2 linked regions of the Celeribacter indicus genome follow. The protein of the gene in region 1 binds, or shares a complex with, the protein of each later gene. Links are inferred from orthologs where the notes say so. Each region holds a gene or a part of one and is shown on either strand. Other genes may lie near its edges. The genes, in order: uvrB and P73_RS16225.

What was found.
Region 2: the proteins of uvrB (region 1) and P73_RS16225 are in contact, whole or in part, in a crystal structure (PDB 7EGT), measured with the Thermus thermophilus proteins. The link is inferred for Celeribacter indicus from one-to-one orthologs. Residues at the interface, in WP_096411307.1 of Thermus thermophilus: Glu23, Leu25, Arg26, Asp27, Gly28, Glu29, Arg30, Phe31, Arg55, Glu326, Asp327, Phe328, Glu379, Ser382, Gln383, His398, Gly400, Arg401; in WP_096412145.1 of Thermus thermophilus: His654, Arg656, Phe657, Gln666, Asp668, Glu669, Lys680, Arg681, Leu682, Ser683, Lys685, Tyr686, Ala687.

The regions. Positions count from the first base shown.
Region 1 is NZ_CP004393.1:3,648,344-3,651,646, reverse strand. What follows is about bases 16-3,001. They hold uvrB (excinuclease ABC subunit UvrB), read right to left. Parts: upstream 2,608-3,001; coding sequence 424-2,607; downstream 16-423. Outside these bases: P73_RS18000 (ETC complex I subunit), read left to right, coding at 3,156-3,303. UniProt on the Escherichia coli protein: The UvrABC repair system catalyzes the recognition and processing of DNA lesions. A damage recognition complex composed of 2 UvrA and 2 UvrB subunits scans DNA for abnormalities.
Region 2 is NZ_CP004393.1:3,290,195-3,293,680, reverse strand. What follows is about bases 34-3,202. They hold P73_RS16225 (ATP-dependent helicase), read left to right. Parts: upstream 34-350; coding sequence 351-3,002; downstream 3,003-3,202. Other genes in these bases: P73_RS24515 (Hint domain-containing protein), read left to right, coding at 3,073-3,202; P73_RS16230 (MarR family winged helix-turn-helix transcriptional regulator), read left to right, coding at 34-262. In the rest of the region: more of P73_RS16230, read left to right, coding at 1-33; more of P73_RS24515, read left to right, coding at 3,203-3,486. UniProt on the Escherichia coli protein: A helicase with DNA-dependent ATPase activity. Unwinds DNA duplexes with 3'-5' polarity. Translocates on single-stranded DNA with 3'-5' polarity. Initiates unwinding more efficiently from a nicked substrate than double-stranded DNA.

The sequences.
Region 1 (3,303 bases):
CGACCGAATCATCTAATATTTCCGCCGCCACAAAACAAAACTAAATGCAATAAAAATATCATCCTTTTGTTGCATTGGTGTGGTGAGCGCATTTACTCATTCTGTGACAAAGGGTCCGCCGATTTGGAAAATCTCTGCCAGCTTACTTTACCTCGACCTCGCTTTGACGACTTTACCGACCAATTTGAACGAGAGATTTGGGAAGCAAAAAAGCGAGTGCGCAGCCGAGCGACGGGTTTGAGCGAGCCTGAATCCGGTCCCGATGACTACGACATTGCGAAATGCAAGGCGCTTTCAAGAATTTACGCGGATTGTGGACACAATCTCACGATCGAGCAAAGGGACTACATCTATAGCGTTTATGGCAATGACGGGTTTCAGAAATGCCCACAGTGTCGGTTTCGCGAAGGAGTTGATTTCTAGTCACCCCTTCCGCCTCCGCCGCCCCGCGGTTCCCCCTCTCTGCCCCGGCCGTCCCGCCGTCGAGCGTCCGCTGGCCTTCTTTGCCGTGTCCACCGCCTGATCCACCGCCGTCTGCCGGGCCATCGGGTCGTCGTGGAGCACGAGGTCGACCGTCTCCAGCCGCTTGATCTCGTCGCGCAGCCGGGCCGCTTCCTCGAATTCCAGGTTCTCCGCCGCCTTGCGCATGTCGGTCTTGAGGCCGTCGAGCACGGCCTGCAAATTCTGCCCCGCCGCCGGCTTGTCGATCGTCGCGGTGACGCGGTTCATGTCCACGTCGCCCCTGTAGAGGCCGGCGAGGATGTCCTCGACATTCTTCTTCACCGTCTCGGGCGTGATGCCGTGGGCCTCGTTATAGGCCATCTGCTTCTCGCGCCGCCGGTCGGTCTCCGCCATGGCGCGTTCCATCGAGCCGGTGATCCGGTCGGCGTAGAGGATCACCCGCCCCTCGGCGTTGCGCGCGGCGCGGCCGATGGTCTGGATCAGCGAGGTTTCCGAGCGCAGGAAGCCCTCCTTGTCGGCGTCGAGAATGGCGACCAGACCGCATTCGGGAATGTCGAGCCCCTCGCGCAGCAGGTTGATCCCGATCAGCACGTCGAAGGCGCCGAGCCGCAGGTCGCGCAGGATCTCGATCCGTTCGATTGTGTCGATATCGGAGTGCATATACCGCACGCGCACCCCCTGTTCGTGCAGGTATTCTGTAAGATCCTCCGCCATGCGCTTCGTGAGCGTGGTCACGAGGACGCGGCGGCCGAGATCGGCCATCCGGCGCGCCTCGTCCAGCAGGTCGTCGACCTGCGTCTCCACCGGCCGGATCTCCACCACCGGGTCCAGAAGGCCGGTGGGGCGGATGATCTGTTCGGTGAACACGCCGCCGGTCTGTTCCAGCTCCCAGGCGGCGGGCGTGGCGGAGACGAAGACGGATTGCGGCCGCATCGCGTCCCATTCCTCGAACTTGAGCGGCCGGTTGTCCATGCAGGAGGGCAGGCGGAAGCCGTGTTCGGCGAGCGTGAACTTGCGCCGGTAGTCGCCCCGGTACATGCCGCCGATCTGCGGCACGGAGACGTGGCTCTCGTCGGCGAAGACGATGGCGGTGTCGGGGATGAATTCGAAGAGCGTGGGCGGCGGCTCGCCCGGCGCACGGCCCGTCAGGTAGCGCGAATAATTCTCGATCCCGTTGCAGAAGCCCGAGGCCTCCAGCATTTCCAGGTCGAAATTCGTCCGCTGTTCGAGCCGCTGCGCCTCCAGAAGCTTGCCCTCGTCGGTGAGCTGCGTGAGGCGCTGTTTCAGCTCGGTCCTGATGCCGGTGATCGCCTGTTTCAGCGTCGGCTTGGGCGTGACGTAGTGGGAATTGGCGTAGATGCGGATCTTTTCGAAGCCGTCGGTCTTCTTGCCGGTGAGCGGGTCGAATTCGGTGATGCTTTCCAGCTCCTCGCCGAAGAAGCTGAGCCGCCAGGCGCGGTCCTCGAGGTGGGCGGGCCAGATCTCGAGACTGTCGCCGCGCACCCGGAAGGAGCCGCGGTCGAAGGCGGCGTCGTTGCGGCGGTACTGCTGCGCCACGAGATCGCCCATGATCTGACGCTGGTCGTAGCTCTTGCCCGCCTCCAGGTCCATGGTCATCGCCATGTAGAGCTCCGGCGAGCCGAGGCCGTAGATGCAGGACACCGAGGCCACGATGATCACGTCGTCGCGTTCGAGCAGGGCCCGCGTGGCGGAGTGGCGCATGCGGTCGATCTGTTCGTTGATCTGGCTTTCCTTCTCGATGAACGTGTCCGAGCGCGGCACATAGGCCTCGGGCTGGTAATAGTCGTAATAGGAGACGAAATATTCGACCGCATTCTCGGGAAAGAAGCCCTTGAACTCGCCGTAGAGCTGGGCGGCGAGCGTCTTGTTCGGGGCGAGGACGATGGCGGGGCGCTGGGTCGCCTCGATCACCTTGGCCATGGTAAAGGTCTTGCCCGTCCCGGTCGCCCCAAGGAGCACCTGGTCGCGCTCCCCCGCCTCGATGGCCGCGGCGATCTCGGCGATGGCGGTGGGCTGGTCGCCGGAGGGCTCGAAACTGCTGTGCATGACGAAGCGTTTGCCGCCCTCGAGTTTCGGGCGGGATTTCAGCTCGGCGGCGGGCGCGCTCATCATCGGGAGATCCATGCGGGGTCCTTTGGGGGCAGGGGCAGGGGACGGTTAACAGATGATCTCTTTTTGTTCACGTTTCAAGTGTGGAGCGGCGGAGGGGGGAGGGGGGCAGGAGTGGCGCGCCTGGTCCCGGCGACTCAGGCCGGACCTTCCGCCGCCTGGGACGGGGGGTGACGGGGGGTGACGGCGGGCGGGCGCAGGCGCTCCCTGCGCGATCCGATGGCGCGGCAGGATTAACAAAGTGTTACTACTTTCACGAGAGTTTTATCGAAAACAATACAACCCTGACGATATTTTTCGCTTGATCGAGGGCGCGACTGTCCTTAGGGTCGTCCGTGCAAGCAGCAGAAAGGACTGTCCGGCTCCGGGCGCACCACCCACCCCACCCCTCGCTCCCAAGTCCGGGGTCGGCAGTCATCCCTTCGAAATCGTTCGAAGTCACCCGCCCGGTCCCCCACCGGGCGGGTTTCGCTGTGCCGGGACGGCGCGCGGTTGGCGCGCGAAGGGCTTGAAACGCCGCCCGGAAACGGGGATAAGGCTTGGCAGGCAACAAGGAGTCACCGATGCGCGCCCGTATCTATCAGCCCGCACGCAATGCCATGCAGTCCGGCCAGGCGAAGACGAGACAATGGTATCTCGACTACGCGCCCGCCTCTGCCCGCAACATCGACCCGCTGATGGGCTGGACCTCCTCGAACGACACCCAGACGC
Region 2 (3,486 bases), 360 kb from region 1 along the record:
CTCGCGCATCGTCTCCGAACTCGTGTCCCGCGGCTATGTCGAACGCCGTGCCGCACAGGAGGATGCGCGCCGCTCCGTGCTCGTGACCACGGCGAAGGGGCGGCGCTTCCTCGACGAATACACGCGCTCGAAATGGCGCATTTTCGCCGAGATCTTCGACGGCTGGGAGGCCCAGGACATCGCCGATTTCTCCCGTCTCTTCGCGCGCTATGTTTCCCGCCTGGTTGAGGTTCTCGCCCGCGCGCCCGGCGAGGCGAAGTGAGGGGCGGTGCGCCGTTCCCGCCTCCGCGCCTGCGGAACATTACAAGAACGTGCTTTCCCTCTCCCCCCGGCTCCTGTAGTCTCGACCCATGAGCAGTTTCAACGAAGATGACGCCTTCGAGGCCGCCGCCCGCCCGTCGCTGTCGCAGATGGCGATGGCCTCCCGTCCTGCGCCCTATCTCGACGGGCTGAACCCCGCACAGCGCGAGGCGGTGGAGGCGCTCGACGGGCCCGTCCTCATGCTCGCCGGTGCCGGCACCGGCAAGACGAAGGCGCTCACCTGCCGTATCGCACATCTGCTGAACACCGGGCGTGCGCGCCCGAACGAGATCCTCGCCGTGACCTTCACCAACAAGGCCGCGCGCGAGATGAAGGACCGCGTCGCGGGCCTCATGGGCCATGCGATCGAGGGCATGCCCTGGCTCGGCACCTTCCATTCCGTCTGCGTCCGGCAGTTGCGCCGCCATGCCGAGCTTGCCGGGCTGCGATCGAATTTCACCATCCTCGACACGGACGACCAGATCCGCCTGCTGAAACAGCTCATCTCCGCGGCGGGAATCGACGAGAAACGCTGGCCCGCGCGGCAGCTCGCCGGGATCATCGACGGCTGGAAGAACCGCGCGCTCACGCCCGGCAAGGTGCCCGGCGCGGAAGGCGCGGAGTTCAACGGCCGCGCGACCCGGCTCTATGCCGACTACCAGGAGCGGCTGAAGACGCTCAACGCCGTCGATTTCGGCGACCTGCTGCTCCACATGGTCACGATCTTCCAGGAGCATCCCGACCTTCTGGCGCAATACCAGCGCTGGTACCGCTACATCCTCGTCGACGAATACCAGGACACGAACGTGGCGCAATACCTCTGGCTGAGGCTGCTGGCGCAGGGCCATCGCAACATCTGCTGCGTGGGCGACGACGACCAGTCGATCTATGGCTGGCGCGGCGCCGAGGTCGGCAACATCCTGCGGTTCGAAAAGGATTTTCCCGGCGCGAAGGTGATCCGGCTCGAACAGAACTACCGCTCCACGCCGCATATCCTCGCCGCCGCGTCCTCGGTGATCTCCGCCAATACCGGACGGCTCGGGAAGGAGCTCTGGACCGATGTGGCGGAGGGCGAGAAGGTGCGGCTCATCGGCCATTGGGACGGTGAGGTGGAGGCGCGCTGGGTCGGGGAGGAGATCGAGGCGCTGCATGGCGGCACCTCCCGTTACGCGAAACAAAGAAATAATCCGAGATCAAAGGATATTGTTCAGGAATTTGAACGCCTTGCAAAGAAAGGGGCGCTGGGAGGGGTGAGGACACCGGAAGAACTATACGAGCGATTTCGAACTCAAAACAGCCCTCTTAAAGAGTTTAAAACACGTAAACTGATGTGGGATCTCACGGAGCGGTGGCAAAATGAAGAGCCGCTTCATCCTGCTTTCCATAGGTTTAGTATGGAAGAAATCGCAATCCTCGTCCGCGCCTCGCATCAGATGCGCGCCTTCGAGGACCGGTTCCTGACCATCGGACTGCCCTATCGCGTGATCGGCGGCCCCCGATTCTACGAGCGGATGGAGATCCGCGACGCGATGGCCTATTTCCGCGTCGTCACCCAGCCCTCGGACGATCTCGCCTTTGAACGGATCATCAACACGCCGAAACGCGGCGTGGGCGACAAGGCCTTGCAGGAGATCCAGATCGCGGCGCGGGCCAATGGCATGAGCCTGCTCGACGGGGCGCGCATCGCGGTCGGGGAGGGGCTTTTGAAGGGCAAGGCGAAAGCGGGCGTGGCGCAGCTCATCGCGGATCTCGACCGCTGGGCCTCGCTCAACGTCCAGCAGATCCGCTATCCCGGCGTCGACGACGAGGATGCCGTGGTGGAGGATGTCGATTACGCCCCTGCCGAGATCAGCCATGTCGAACTGGCCGAGAAGATCCTCGACGAGAGCGGCTATACGGCGATGTGGCAGAACGACAAGTCGCCGGAGGCGCCGGGACGGCTCGAGAACCTCAAGGAGCTCGTCAAGGCCCTGGAACAGTTCGACAATCTCGCGGGCTTCCTCGAACATGTCGCGCTCATCATGGACAATGAGAGCGAGGAGCAGGGCGAGAAGGTCACGATCATGACGCTGCACGCGGCCAAGGGGCTCGAGTTTCCGGTGGTCTTCCTGCCGGGCTGGGAGGAGGGCCTGTTTCCCTCGCAGCGCAGCATGGACGAGAACGGCCTCAAGGGGCTCGAGGAGGAGCGGCGTCTGGCCTATGTCGGCATCACCCGCGCCGAGGAGCTTTGCACGATCTCCTTCGCCGCCAACCGCCGCGTCTACGGGCAATGGCAGTCGCAACTCGCCTCGCGCTTCATCGACGAACTCGATCCGGAACATGTCGACGTGATGACGCCCTCGGGCCTTTACGGCGCCAATGCGGGCTTTGCCGCGGGCGGCGCGGGCGGCGGGATGTCGTCTTTCGAGGACCGCGCGGCGAAGGCCGATGTCTACAATTCCCCCGGCTGGAAGCGGATGCAGGCGCGGGCGGGGCAGCGCGGGATGCGCCAGCCGGCGGAAAGCCGGCATATGGTGATCGACGCGACCGCCACCTCCGCCTACACGGTCGGCGACCGGGTATTCCACAAGAAGTTCGGCTATGGCGAGGTGATCGAGATCGAGGGCGACAAGCTCACGATCGAATTCGACCATTCCGGGCCGAAGAAGCTCGTCGCCGGATTCGTCCTGCCGGCCGACCAGGCCGGGGATGTGCCGTTCTGAGGCGATTCCCGCGCGTTTTTACCGGAGCTTAAGCCTGTGCCGGTAATGTCCTCCCCGATTGGAGGGCGCCATGGCACTGACCATCTATGCCGAAGACAGCCAGTTCGCGGTGGCGACCGGCCGGAATGTGAATTCCGGACGCGGCACCTCCAGCTTCGACTATCCGCCCACCGCCTCGCATGATCTCGTCATCACCTCGCAGCCGGGCGACGACAGTCCCTATGTCTTCTCCCCCGGTGACACCTATACGGTCAGTTTCAGCGGGGAAAAGGCGGTCGTGCTCGAGAATGCCCGCGTCGTCCGGTCCGACGCGGTGAATTACGGCGGCGACCGGGGATATGCCGTGGTCTTCGAGGGCACCGACGGCGACGGAGCTCTCGTGCAGGTGGTCTGGACGCCGGAGTTCGACTTCGAAACCTGGTACTGGAATGCCTATCGTCCGGGCGCGCCGCCCGGTTTCTACAACACGGACCAGAGTGCCGCG